One region of the Ureibacillus thermophilus genome, then DNA from elsewhere that is predicted to be linked to it. Evidence: a T-box and tRNA genes for the amino acid it is inferred to sense, from the RefSeq annotation. Region 1 holds a T-box; the other holds one or more tRNA genes.

Region 1 (3,250 bases):
GATGAAGTAGAAAACATAAATGAGCTCATCCCTCCGCAAGAGGATTGGAAAGAGCAGCAGCTTACAGTTTCTTCGATGAGATTAGATGCAGTGATGTCGAGTTGTTTTAATATCTCAAGGCAAAAATCCCAAAATTTGATTCGTGGAGGTAAAGTAAAGGTCAACTTTACTCTTTCAGAAAAAACGGACTTTGAATTGCAAGAAGGGGATATGATTTCCTGCCGTGGATTTGGACGTTTCAAAATCAATGCCATTGAAGGACGAACAAAAAAGGAGAAAATTCGTTTAAGCATTTGTCGAATTGACAGAAAGTGAGTCGAATCAAAAAATTTACTGTAAAGAATTATCTTGATGGGTATAATAGTTATATGCTTATATTTTTGATTAAAGGAGTGCGAAACGATGCCACTATCACCTCTTGATATACATAATAAAGAATTTACAAGGGCTTTCCGCGGCTATGCGGAAGACGAGGTTAATGAATTTTTGGACCAAATTATTAAAGACTATGAGCTGTTACTCCGAGAAAAAAAAGAGCTTGAAGATAAAGTAAAACAAATGACCGAACAAATGGAACACTACAATACGATGGAAGAAACGCTGCAAAAATCCATTGTCGTTGCGCAAGAAGCTGCGGAGGAAGTGCGCAGAAATGCCCAGCAAGAGGCCAAGTTAATCATTAAAGAAGCAGAAAAAAACGCGGATCGCATCGTGAACGAAGCATTGACAAAGGCTCGTAAAATTACGATTGAAATCGACGCTTTAAAAAAGCAATCCAAGGTGTTTCGCAATCGTTTCAAAATGTTGGTGGAAGCTCAATTAGACTTATTGAATTCCGACGACTGGGATCATTTAATGGAATATGATATTGGTTTAACAGAAATCCAAGAACAATTTAGACAAGAGGACGAAGATGATTTTCTAAAAAACAGTACAAGTGAGCAAGAAAAGTATTAATAATTTTCTTACTACTTGACGGGCTCCCATGATTTTCATATACTGATACACAGAAATTTAATACATGCGGCTGACAGGTGTTGACGGAGAAAGTATTTTTTGTCCGTGGCAATTATAGCGATCCGAGGATGGTGGAAGCTCGGACAAGCGGCAAAAAAGAAAATCACTCCCGAGCCAAATCACTGAAAGAACAGTAAGTGATTTCGTCTACACGGCGTTACAGTGTCAAGAGGCAGCGTCGAAATGCTTTTCTTCGGCGTTGTAAAGAAGGGTGGTACCACGGGTAATCGTTTCTCGTCCCTATGGGATAGAGAAACTTTTTTTATTATTGGGGATTTTCTTTTTTGCCGAATAGATAGTATGAAGTCAAAAATAAACAAGGAGGAAACATAATGGTAGAGTATAAAGATACGTTGTTAATGCCGAAGACCGATTTCCCGATGCGAGGAAATCTACCGGTAAACGAACCAAAAATTCAAGCAAAATGGGAAGAAATGGATATTAATCAACTTGTATTAGAGCGTACGAAAGGCCGTCCGGAATTCGTATTGCATGATGGTCCTCCATATGCAAACGGTGATATTCATATTGGACATGCGTTAAATAAAATCATTAAAGATATGATTAACCGCCACCGTTCTATGACAGGCTATCATGTGCCATATATTCCTGGTTGGGATACTCACGGACTACCAATCGAGCATGCCTTGACGAAAAAAGGCGTGAACCGTAAAGAAATGTCGGTTGCTGAATTCCGTAAACTCTGTGAAGAGTATGCCTACGAACAAATTGAAAACCAAAAAGCGCAATTTAAGCGTTTGGGAGTTCGCGGCGATTGGAAAAATCCTTATGTCACATTAACCCCTGAATTTGAAGCCCGTCAAATTGAAGTGTTTGGCCGCATGGCAGAGAAAGGATATATATACAAAGGACTAAAACCTGTTTATTGGTCTCCATCCTCTGAATCTGCGTTGGCAGAAGCAGAAATTGAATATAAAGATGTGAAGTCTCCTTCCATTTATGTAAGTTTTGAAATCAAAGATGCAAAAGGCGTTGTACCTGAAGAGGCCAAGTTCATTATCTGGACAACAACACCTTGGACAATTCCAGCCAACCTAGGAATTTCAGTCAACCCAGAATTTACGTATGCTGTTGTGAAAGTGGATGGCAACTTATATATCATTGCAAAAGAATTGATTGAAAATGTTTCAAAAGAAATTGGATGGGAACAAGTTGAAATTGTGCAAGAAGTAAAAGGACAACAATTGGAATATATTGTAGCCAAACATCCATTCTATGACCGCGATTCTTTAGTAATGGTTGGGGAACACGTTACGCTCGATGCCGGTACTGGATGCGTTCACACAGCGCCTGGCCACGGGGAAGACGACTATATCGTCGGTAAAAAATACGGTTTAGATGTATTAAGCCCAATTGATGACCGTGGTTGCTATACAAGTGAAGCGCCAGGATTTGAGGGCATGTTCTATGATGATGCCAACAAAGTCGTGACTGAAAAATTAAAAGAAGTGGGCGCCTTATTAAAATTAGGTTTCATCACCCACTCCTATCCACATGACTGGCGCACGAAAAAACCGGTGATTTTCCGTGCTACACCGCAATGGTTCTGTTCCATCGAGCCGTTCCGCGATCAATTATTGGAAGCGATTGAAAATACAACATTTACGCCAAACTGGGGTAAAATCCGCCTTTACAATATGATTCGCGACCGCGGCGACTGGTGTATTTCCCGTCAACGGGCTTGGGGTGTGCCAATTCCAGTATTCTATGCGGAAAACGGTGAAGAAATCATTACGCCAGAAACAATCGCCCATGTGGCAAAATTATTCCGTGAACATGGTTCAAACATTTGGTTCGAAAAAGAAGCGAAAGAATTATTGCCAGAAGGATTTACTCATCCGGGAAGTCCAAACGGCAAATTTACAAAAGAAAAAGATATTATGGACGTTTGGTTTGACTCCGGTTCCACTCACCAGGGCGTGCTTGTAGAACGCGGCATGAAATATCCTGCTGACCTTTATTTGGAAGGTTCTGACCAATATCGCGGATGGTTTAACTCATCTCTCATTACATCTGTTGCCATCAACGGTTTCGCACCTTATAAAGGCATCCTGTCTCACGGTTTCGTACTGGATGGGGAAGGCCGTAAAATGAGTAAATCTCTTGGAAACGTAATTGCCCCTGAACAAGTAATGAAACAATACGGTGCGGATATTCTTCGCTTGTGGGTGGCATCTGTAGACTATACTGGCGATGTACGGATTTCCATGGA
Region 2 (3,250 bases), 1.2 Mb from region 1:
CGGCACCATTACGAGCCATTAGCTCAGTGGTAGAGCATCTGACTTTTAATCAGAGGGTCGAAGGTTCGAGTCCTTCATGGCTCACCATTTATTTTGCGGGTGTGGCGGAACTGGCAGACGCACTAGACTTAGGATCTAGCGCCTTACGGCGTGGGGGTTCGACTCCCTTCACCCGCACCATATTTAATCATGCGGAAGTAGTTCAGTGGTAGAACACCACCTTGCCAAGGTGGGGGTCGCGGGTTCGAACCCCGTCTTCCGCTCCAACTGCCGGGGTGGCGGAATTGGCATGCGGAAGTAGTTCAGTGGTAGAACACCACCTTGCCAAGGTGGGGGTCGCGGGTTCGAACCCCGTCTTCCGCTCCAACTGCCGGGGTGGCGGAATTGGCAGACGCACAGGACTTAAAATCCTGCGGTAGGTGACTACCGTACCGGTTCGACTCCGGTCCTCGGCACCAAACAATGTAAAAGCGCCAGTAGCTCAATTGGATAGAGCGTCTGACTACGGATCAGAAGGTTGTGGGTTCGACTCCTGCCTGGCGCGCCATAAAAAAAGGACCGGGAAGTAGCTCAGCTTGGTAGAGCACTTGGTTTGGGACCAAGGGGTCGCAGGTTCGAATCCTGTCTTCCCGACCAGAGACACGGGGCATTAGCTCAGCTGGGAGAGCGCCTGCTTTGCACGCAGGAGGTCAGCGGTTCGATCCCGCTATGCTCCACCATAACTTAAAATGATTTGGCGGTGTAGCTCAGCTGGCTAGAGCGTACGGTTCATACCCGTGAGGTCGGGGGTTCGATCCCCTCCACCGCCATCCCAAGGACCTTTAGCTCAGTTGGTTAGAGCAGACGGCTCATAACCGTCCGGTCGCAGGTTCGAGTCCTGCAAGGTCCACCAAAGGTTAAAAGAATAGAAATATGGAGGAATACCCAAGTCTGGCTGAAGGGGTCGGTCTTGAAAACCGAGAGGCGGGTCAAACCGCGCGGGGGTTCGAATCCCTCTTCCTCCACCATTTAAAATCATCGCGGGGTAGAGCAGTCTGGTAGCTCGTCGGGCTCATAACCCGGAGGTCGCAGGTTCAAATCCTGCCCCCGCAACCAAACGGTTCCGTAGTGTAGTGGTTAACATGCCTGCCTGTCACGCAGGAGATCGCGGGTTCGAGTCCCGTCGGAACCGCCATAAAGTGGTTCAGTAGCTCAGTCGGTAGAGCAAAGGACTGAAAATCCTTGTGTCGGCGGTTCGATTCCGTCCTGAACCACCATTAATTGCGGGTGTAGTTTAATGGTAAAACCTCAGCCTTCCAAGCTGATGTCGTGGGTTCGATTCCCATCACCCGCTCCAGAATGGGCCTATAGCTCAGCTGGTTAGAGCGCACGCCTGATAAGCGTGAGGTCGATGGTTCAAGTCCATTTAGGCCCACCATAAAATTCCGAAGTAGCTCAGTGGTAGAGCAATCGGCTGTTAACCGATTGGTCGTAGGTTCGAATCCTACCTTCGGAGCCATACGGAGAAGTACTCAAGAGGCTGAAGAGGCGCCCCTGCTAAGGGTGTAGGTCGGGGTAACCCGGCGCGAGGGTTCAAATCCCTCCTTCTCCGCCATTATGTATAATGGCCCCTTGGTCAAGTGGTTAAGACACCGCCCTTTCACGGCGGTAACACGGGTTCGAATCCCGTAGGGGTCATAGTAAGCCCGAAATATGTGAGATAAATAAAAAAATGCGCACCCTCTGGTACGCACGATGAATAGCCCTTCAATCCCAAGTTTTTTCGGATTGAGGGCTATTTTGCCATTGCACATGATTCACGAATTGTTTTCGACCATGGCAAATAGCGATCTAATATTTCTGGCTGTTGATGGATTGGTAAACTTGGGAGTTCCGACAATACTTTCACTAAGTATTGATAAAAATCAATTCCATTCGCTTTTGCCGTTTCAGCCAAGCTTAAACAGATGGCATTTGCATCGGCTCCCGATTCACTCACGGAAAACAGCCAGTTTTTTCGTCCAATGACATTCGGCCGAATCGCATTTTCAGCTGGGTTGTTGTCCATTTCAATGCGTCCATCATACAGAAAAGCTTTTAAACCTTCGGCGTGCTTCAATGTATATTCCGCAGCTTTGGCAAGGGCATTCTTCCCATAGAAAGGAGATTCGTCAATCCATTTGAAAAATGCCTCAACGATAGGTTTGGACTCTTTTTGTCTAGCTTTTCTCCGTTCGCTCGGCCGAAGTTTCTTAAATTTCCGTTCTAGGCGGTAAAGTCGATCACAATAATCGACACCAATCCGTCCATTTTTACTTTCGGCTTTTAACCAGTATCGACGAACATGAGCCCAGCAGTTGGCAAAATGAATATTTGGCACATCATGGTATGCAGAATATCCATCGCAGATAATCGTCCCTTTAAAGCCTTTCATAAAGTCAGTCAAAATTTCCCGACTTCGGGATAAAGCACTATGGAACAGAACAATTGCTGGACCTTGAGATCCTACGCTACGGAACACCCAGTTGTAAGCTTTAGATTGAGCTGGCTTTCCATCTGAGCGGTTCAATACTTGGGCATAGGTTTCATCGACATGAAGAATTGATTTTTTCATGAGGGTTTCTTTCATTCGATTATATAATGGAAGAAGCCAATCTTCTGCCGTGCGAATCACCCAGTTGGATAGGTTCTTATCATTGGTTAGTAAACCATAACGATGCCATTCCTTTACCTGCCTATATAAGGGTAAATAAAGAATAAATTTATCATAGATGAGTTTTGCTAAGACCGTTGGTCCTGCGATACTTCGCAGAATGGCAGGTTGCGGTGCTTTTCCACGTTTGATTTGTGAGTCTTTATTCGAATCTTTTTTACAAGACCTGCACTCATAAGCGTGTTCAATATGCTGAACACGCTTCATGGTAGCTGGTATGAATTTTGCTTCTTCCCGCACAATAGTGCTACCAATCTCTGTCATAAGTGATTGACAACACTCGCATTGTAAGTTTTCTGGATGATGATGAATTTCTTCAATTTCTAAACCATCCATAAAAGAATCATTTCGTTTTTTCTTGTTATGTCGTTTACGAACAACTGTGTATGTCACAGTGTCCGTGCTTTTTTCTCCTGTGTGCTCAGGTTCATTAAAAAAAGGGTCGTCATCAAACAAAGAACACTGTCCATCTGGAGCTTGATACTTTGATTTTTCAGATTTTGAGCCATAAAGCCGTTTAGTTAAATAACGAACTTGTTGTGACAATAATTCAATTTG

The links. A T-box is a leader RNA that pairs with one kind of tRNA and senses whether it is charged. The one in region 1 lies ahead of ileS (isoleucine--tRNA ligase), so its partner is inferred to be a tRNA-Ile.
Region 2: it encodes a tRNA-Ile, which carries the amino acid that the T-box ahead of ileS (isoleucine--tRNA ligase) is inferred to sense. The anticodon was not compared.

Annotation. Positions count from the first base shown of each region.
Region 1 covers NZ_CP036528.1:1,348,576-1,351,825, forward strand. Annotated here, with positions in the region: gene DKZ56_RS06660 (YlmH family RNA-binding protein) at 1-315, shown strand, start outside; gene DKZ56_RS06665 (DivIVA domain-containing protein) at 403-957, shown strand; T-box leader at 1,029-1,262, shown strand; gene ileS (isoleucine--tRNA ligase) at 1,350-3,250, shown strand, end outside.
Region 2 covers NZ_CP036528.1:2,518,150-2,521,399, reverse strand. Annotated here, with positions in the region: tRNA gene DKZ56_RS12555 (tRNA-Thr) at 1-8, shown strand, start outside; tRNA gene DKZ56_RS12550 (tRNA-Lys) at 13-87, shown strand; tRNA gene DKZ56_RS12545 (tRNA-Leu) at 96-180, shown strand; tRNA gene DKZ56_RS12540 (tRNA-Gly) at 192-266, shown strand; tRNA gene DKZ56_RS12535 (tRNA-Gly) at 292-366, shown strand; tRNA gene DKZ56_RS12530 (tRNA-Leu) at 370-458, shown strand; tRNA gene DKZ56_RS12525 (tRNA-Arg) at 471-547, shown strand; tRNA gene DKZ56_RS12520 (tRNA-Pro) at 560-636, shown strand; tRNA gene DKZ56_RS12515 (tRNA-Ala) at 644-719, shown strand; tRNA gene DKZ56_RS12510 (tRNA-Met) at 736-809, shown strand; tRNA gene DKZ56_RS12505 (tRNA-Ile) at 816-892, shown strand; tRNA gene DKZ56_RS12500 (tRNA-Ser) at 915-1,007, shown strand; tRNA gene DKZ56_RS12495 (tRNA-Met) at 1,019-1,095, shown strand; tRNA gene DKZ56_RS12490 (tRNA-Asp) at 1,099-1,174, shown strand; tRNA gene DKZ56_RS12485 (tRNA-Phe) at 1,181-1,256, shown strand; tRNA gene DKZ56_RS12480 (tRNA-Gly) at 1,263-1,336, shown strand; tRNA gene DKZ56_RS12475 (tRNA-Ile) at 1,341-1,417, shown strand; tRNA gene DKZ56_RS12470 (tRNA-Asn) at 1,424-1,498, shown strand; tRNA gene DKZ56_RS12465 (tRNA-Ser) at 1,502-1,594, shown strand; tRNA gene DKZ56_RS12460 (tRNA-Glu) at 1,606-1,677, shown strand; gene tnpC (IS66 family transposase) at 1,775-3,250, opposite strand, start outside.